2 regions of the Pseudoalteromonas sp. BSi20429 genome follow, and region 1 is predicted to be linked to the other one. Evidence: predicted binding sites of a transcription regulator. Region 1 holds the regulator's gene; the other holds the start of a gene.
What was found. The regulator LexA, encoded in region 1, represses DNA repair genes until DNA is damaged. The targets are predictions, from matches to a motif close to TACTGTATNNNNATACAGTA.

Region 1 (3,436 bases):
ATGACTTATTTGTTTAATTGAGCTGAGTGTTTGATATCCAGCTAGCTTTAAACGCTAAAAAATACTTAAAAGCTGCGAAATATCTATATAAAGTGGTTAATAGAGCATAGTTGATTTGGTATAACGGTAAAACTGCGTTAAAGTTTGCAATGAAATTATTAGAGGATAAATACGAAACGATGTCGGAAATTCAATTTTTAAATGTAGATCTTGAGCTTGAATCAAAGCAAGATATTAGTTTGCTAGTGGCAGACTTGAAAAAAGTCGCGACGATTTTACATTATGACAAAGACGAATACCGTCAATTAGCGCGTATTGAAGCAACAGGTGTAGTAAACACGCCTGACAAAGCAATAAACCATATATGTGAGCTTATTGAATCGTGTTCGCGTAACGCGCTAAAGCAATGGTTAAGCTGTTCACGTAGAACGTTTGATATTGGTTTTGAATCAGGCACTTCCCCTAAGTGCTTTAATCAAGCCTTAGATGCAGATACATTACTACGTATATCTGCGATTGGTGCGGGTATGGAAATTACAATTTACCCAATCGAAAAGTAACTACCTTCGCTCTACGACTGCTGCGGTCATTTTTGATACGCAGCACAGCTCATTGCGGCTATTTGTAATTTTTATTTCCCACACTGAACTACGTTTGCCAATATGAAACGCTCTTGCCGTTGCTGTTAAAGTGCCGTTGCGAGATGCTTTTAAATGACTTGCGCTAATTTCCTGCCCCACGCAGTAAAATTTTGTAAAATCGACAACAAAGTTAGCTGCATAGCTGGCAACTGTTTCGGCAAGTACAACGTTAGCACCGCCGTGAACCATTCCCATTGGGTTATGATGCTCAGGAATTGCCGGCATAGTGGCTACTAAGTAATCATCACCAATTTCAGTGACTTCTATTCCCATGGTTTTCATTAATGTTCCTTGGCCATCAATGCCTTGTTCTAACTGCTTGCACAGCTCTAAAGTGATGGGCTGGTACCAAATACTCATAATGACTCCTTTGCTTTTTTAATCATTTATAAACCTAGCTTTAGTTATATCCCTAAAATGTACACAAGTGAAATTACTTTGGCTATTTTAAGGCTTAATTTAAATTTGCGATTTTTATTTAACTGTATATACTCACAGTTAAATGTACTGTATGGAAAACCAGTTGTATGCGACCATTAACGAACCGCCAAGCTCAAATACTCGAACTAATTAAAGTTTTTATTAAAGACACTGGTATGCCTCCTACACGTGCTGAAATAGCGCAAACATTAGGTTTTAAAAGTGCCAATGCTGCTGAAGAACATTTAAAAGCACTTGCTAAAAAAGGCGCAATTAAAATGAAACCAGGTGCAAGCCGTGGTATTCAGTTAATTGAAGAAGAAGAGCCAGAACAATTAGGTTTACCGCTTATAGGGCGTGTTGCTGCTGGTTCACCTATTTTGGCGCAAGAGCACGTTGAAAGTCACTGCAAAATCGATCCATTAATGTTTAAACCGGCTGCAGATTTTTTACTACGCGTTAACGGTATGAGCATGAAAGATATTGGTATTATGGATGGTGATTTACTTGCTGTACATCGTACTCAAACCGCTGAAAACGGGCAAGTTGTTGTTGCCCGCCTAGACGAAGACGTAACTGTAAAACGTCTTGAGAAAGCGGGTCGTAAAGTATTACTTCATGCTGAAAACGACGATTTTGAATCTATTGAAGTAGATCTTGAGAATGAGTCTTTTAATATTGAAGGCTTAGCCGTTGGCGTTATAAGAAACGCTGATTGGATGTGACTTTAAAAATAGCTTTTAAACAAGCAGTTTTATAAATGCGTACTAATTAGTACGCATTTTCTGCTTTAAATTCGCACTAAAAATAGGGCATAAATAGCTCACTGACAATTTAAGCTGTAAACTTTTTTGCACTTATATTTTCCCCCTCCGAATGCGTTAAACCCCTTTGTTTTGCTCATCTTTTGAACTTCCTGTTACCTAGTTGGTTACTGATTTTTTATTAATTACTCAATATCACCTGGTTGTTTTTTATACTAAAACTTGCTTGTTGTTCATTTTTTAGCTAATTATTAATGTGCTGAGCTAATAATAACTCACAGCTTTTTAGTTTTGAGAACACACAATATACACAAACACGTTGTTGGCGCAGCAAAACCAATCAATATTAAATGAGATTGACTAAAAAAATAAAAATAACGAATTGGCGTTTAAGCCGTATGCCTCTTCGCTTTGCATTCGCAATAGCATCAAAGGAGCCGTCACATGGGTAAACTGACCTCTACCTTGTGGCTTATATTATGTGTTTTTTCGCACCCAGTTTTGGCTAACAGCCAATACAATATGCGCAAAGGCGTAACCGATATAAGCAATAATGTATATCAGCTGCACATGACCATATTTATAATATGTTGTGTGATTGGGGTGATAGTGTTCGCAATTATGTTTTGGGCACTTATTCATCACCGTAAATCTAAAGGGGCTGTACCTGCCCAATTTCACGAAAGCACTAAAGTAGAAATACTTTGGACTGCAATCCCGTTTGTTATTTTAATTGCTATGGCAGTACCAGCCACTAAAACTCTAATTGCAATGGAAGATGCCAGCAAAGCTGATCTCACTATTAAAATTACAGGCTCGCAATGGAAATGGCATTATGAATATATGGGTGAAGATGTAGAGTTCTACTCTATTTTATCTACCCCGCAAGATGAAATAGCGAATCTTGCAGATAAAAATCCTAACTACTTACTTGAGGTTGATAAACCTCTCGTACTGCCAATAAATCAAAAAGTACGATTTTTAATGACTTCTGACGATGTTATTCACTCTTGGTGGGTACCTGATTTTGCAGTTAAAAAAGATGCGAATCCCGGCTTTATAAACGAAACATGGACGAACATAAACGAAGAAGGTACTTACCGAGGCCAATGTGCTGAGTTGTGTGGTAAAGATCATGGCTTTATGCCCGTTGTGGTGGTCGCTAAATCTGAGGCTGATTTTAAAACGTGGCTTGCAGATGCAAAGCAAGCTAAACAAAAAGCAGTATTAGCAGATGCCGCATTACTTGATAAAACCCTCCCGAAAGAAGAATTAATGACTTTAGGCGAACAAGTATATATGGCCAATTGTGCTGCATGTCATCAGCCTACTGGCATGGGGTTACCGGGTGTATTTCCTGCACTTAAAGGCAGCCCGATAGTGCTTGGCGATATAAAAGATCACATTGATGTAGTTACCCATGGGCGACCCGGTACGGCAATGCAAGCATTTGCCAAACAGTTATCTATAAAGCAATTAGCAGCGGTTATTACTTATAAACGTAATGCGTGGGGTAATGATACGGGTGATGTTATTCAACCGAGTCAAATACAGGCAGCACTTGATGCCAAAGTGGAGGCGAACTAATGAGTAGCATAGTAGAACAACCTA
Region 2 (3,436 bases), on a different contig from region 1:
TCAATATCCATACCCATTTGCGCCATACAGCCGGCAAAGGCACCTGCATTAAACGTTTTATCAGCAACAGCAGACGCCGCCAATATCTCTAGTGTTTGTTTAAAGTCATCAGCTTGTTGAGCATTGCTAAGCTCAGTTTCAAGTTGCTTTGCTAAGTCTTCGTAGCTAGTTTCACCGTCAATTCTAAGCGATAGACCAAAATGAAAAATATCAACCAACTCTAAAATAACTTGTTCAGTATCTGGTGTTTGTTTTTTCCACCATTTCCAACCATGATGATCCAACATTTCAGCACACTCAACCCAAATAGCGCGGTACCATTCAAACCCTTGAGTAAACCATTGCTCATGTACTTTAGTATTCATGGCGTTTTGCATTTCTAGCATCACTACTAGCTTGTTTAAATTGGCAGACATATCAGTTCCTGTCGTTTTGATTGGCGTAATGTTCGTTGGTGTAATAATACAGATAAAATGCTGATTGTGCATTGCTGTATATTTTTATTAGTGTGCTAGTTATGTTTATCGTGACGTCGTAAACTCATGCCATGAATCAATTAAATCAATGAAATCTTCAAAGCCACAACCACTACTTAAACCATTTTCTTCAAGCGCTAAATCGTCATCTTGATACGCTATTAGGTCTTCGCTGTCTTGATGAAGCGCATGGGCTTCAAATAATGCTTCGTCTTTCGTTAATATTAAATCTATTTCTTGGCCTTTTAGCGTTAGCGGCTCATAGCTTGAACTCACCGATGCAATAAGCGCTTGCACCATGGCTACTTTGTCTTTGCCTATTTCTTCGTTTAGCCAGCGACCAATAATAGCGTGTTCACTGCTTATTTTAATACGTAGCCCACTAATAGGGTCGCGAATAAATTGATATTCCATAGGGTTTGCCTGTAAATCTTTAGTTGCGTAATTATATACGTAAACGCCCGTAAACCACAGGGCATATAAAGTAAAATAGCGCCACATGGGCGCTATTTTACTCAACTTTAAAACCGTTAACTTCGCGATCTATAACGCGCTGCGTCAATAATCGACCATAAGTAAATAATAGGCACAAGTACAAAGCCTACAAGCACATAAATTAGTGCGTAACTTATTATAATAGCGAGTGCAAAAAATATAGCCGCTAAAATACGCCCTTGCACTAACTGCCCTAAACCAGGAAAAAATATATTACATAATGCTGCGATTACGTTACCGCCAGAACCTTGATCTGCCATACTAACCTCTGTATTTATTTGATTTTATAATTATTTACTTACACACTCTATGCCAATTTATTAAAGCTTACAAATCAAATAGTTAAATTAGTCTAGATTTAGAGAGTTAGTAAATTTTGCTAACTTTAGGTCAAATTAGCAATTTTTGTTATGTGTTTGCACTTTTCGATTCGCTCAATTAATTAGCAAGTTACTCGTTTTGAACACTATTTTATAAATAGCTGTTTATAAAAACAGTATTTTATTTAGCCTAACAAAAACACCTGTTATACTGGCCACAATATTGATTAAAAAGGCGTAACGATGGACGTTTCACAATTACTCGATGGCTTAAATGACAAACAACGCGATGCCGTTGCAGCCCCACTACAAAACATGCTGGTATTAGCAGGTGCTGGGTCTGGTAAAACACGAGTGTTAGTTCATCGTATTGCGTGGCTTATGCAAGTTGAGCAAGCCTCCGCTTACAGTATTTTTGCAGTTACTTTTACTAATAAAGCCGCTAAAGAAATGCGTGGCCGCGTTGAAGAAACACTAAAAGCGCCTGTAGGTGGTATGTGGATTGGTACTTTCCATGGTTTATCGCATCGTATTTTACGTGCTCATCACCGTGAAGCTAATTTACCAGAAGCCTTTCAAATTTTAGACTCTGACGATCAGCTTCGGATGATCAAGCGCTTATTAAAATCGATGAATATTGATGATAAAAAATGGCCCGCTAAGCAATTTGGCTGGTACATAAGCGCCAAAAAAGATGAAGCACTTCGCCCTAAAGATATTCAAGCATACGATATTAATGAGCAAATGATGCTGCGTGTTTATGCCGCCTATCAAGAGGCCTGTGATAGAGCGGGCCTAGTTGATTTTGCTGAAATATTACTACGCAGCTACGAAGTGTTAAAAAATAACCCTACGTTACTGCGTCATTATCAGCAACGCTTTGCGCATATGCTCGTAGACGAGTTCCAAGATACAAATACCATTCAATATGCTTGGTTAAAATTACTTGCTGGCGATACTAACAGCATTATGATTGTAGGCGACGATGACCAAAGCATTTATGGTTGGCGTGGTGCTAAAATCGAAAACATTAAACGTTTTTTAACTGACTTTAGCGCAGAAACCATTCGTCTTGAACAAAACTACCGCTCAACAGCGACTATTTTGAAAGCGTCTAACGCATTAATTCAAAATAACTCAGAACGTATGGGTAAAAGCTTGTGGACCGACGGTAACGACGGCGAGCCAATCTCTATTTATGCAGCATTTAATGAGTTAGACGAAGCACGCTTTGTAAGTAGCAAACTACGAAGCTGGTTAAATGCAGGTAATGCCCTACAAGATGCCGCAATTTTATACCGTAGTAACGCGCAATCTCGTGTACTTGAGGAGGCCATGCTGCAAGAAGGCTTAAAATACCGTATTTATGGTGGTATGCGATTCTTCGAACGACAAGAAATTAAAGATGCGCTTTCGTATTTACGCCTAGTAGGTAATCGTCAAGACGATGCCGCGTTTGAGCGTGTAATTAATACGCCAGCACGCGGTATTGGTGATAAAACATTGAGCCATATACGAGATTGTGCACGAGCAGAATCGTTACCGCTTTGGTATGCCGCAAAAGCAATTGTAGAACAACAGCACTTATCTGGTCGTGCCTCTGGTGCAGTAAGTAAGTTTGTAGAACTAGTTGAACAAATAGAAGATAAAATTAGCGATCTAACTTTGCATGAGCAAGCCAAGTACACAATTCAAACCTCAGGCTTGATGGCAATGTACCAAGCTGAAAAAGGTGAAAAAGGCCGTGCTCGCGTAGAAAACTTAGAAGAACTAATTAGCGCATGTGACCAGTACGAACTTCCTGAAGACGAAGAATACAGCTCGCCTTTACAAGGCTTTTTAGCCCATACGTCACTTGAGTCAGGTGAAGGACAAGCAGAAGAGCACGAAGATGCCGTACAAATGATGACGCTTCACTCAGCTAAAGGATTAGAGTTTCCGTTAGTGTTTATGGTGGGCGTAGAAGAAGGCATGTTCCCTTCTCAGCAAAGTAACGAAGAGTCTGGCCGCTTAGAAGAAGAGCGCCGCCTTTGTTATGTAGGCATGACACGAGCAATGGATAAGTTATACATTAGCCATGCTGAGAGTCGCCGCTTATACGGGCAAGAAAAATACCATAGCCCATCACGCTTTTTACGCGAAATC

Region 2: uvrD (DNA helicase II) is a predicted target of LexA. The motif match lies at 1,451-1,470, and genes of this name have one in related genera.

Annotation. Positions count from the first base shown of each region.
Region 1 is NZ_BADV01000071.1:13,634-17,069, forward strand. It holds gene P20429_RS06040 (hypothetical protein) at 180-560, shown strand; gene P20429_RS06035 (PaaI family thioesterase) at 561-1,001, opposite strand; gene lexA (transcriptional repressor LexA) at 1,169-1,786, shown strand; gene coxB (cytochrome c oxidase subunit II) at 2,270-3,412, shown strand; gene ctaD (cytochrome c oxidase subunit I) at 3,412-3,436, shown strand, end outside.
Region 2 is NZ_BADV01000095.1:2,568-6,003, forward strand. It holds gene P20429_RS02070 (dUTP diphosphatase) at 1-416, opposite strand, end outside; gene P20429_RS02065 (YacL family protein) at 522-890, opposite strand; gene P20429_RS02060 (hypothetical protein) at 1,007-1,231, opposite strand; gene uvrD (DNA helicase II) at 1,535-3,436, shown strand, end outside.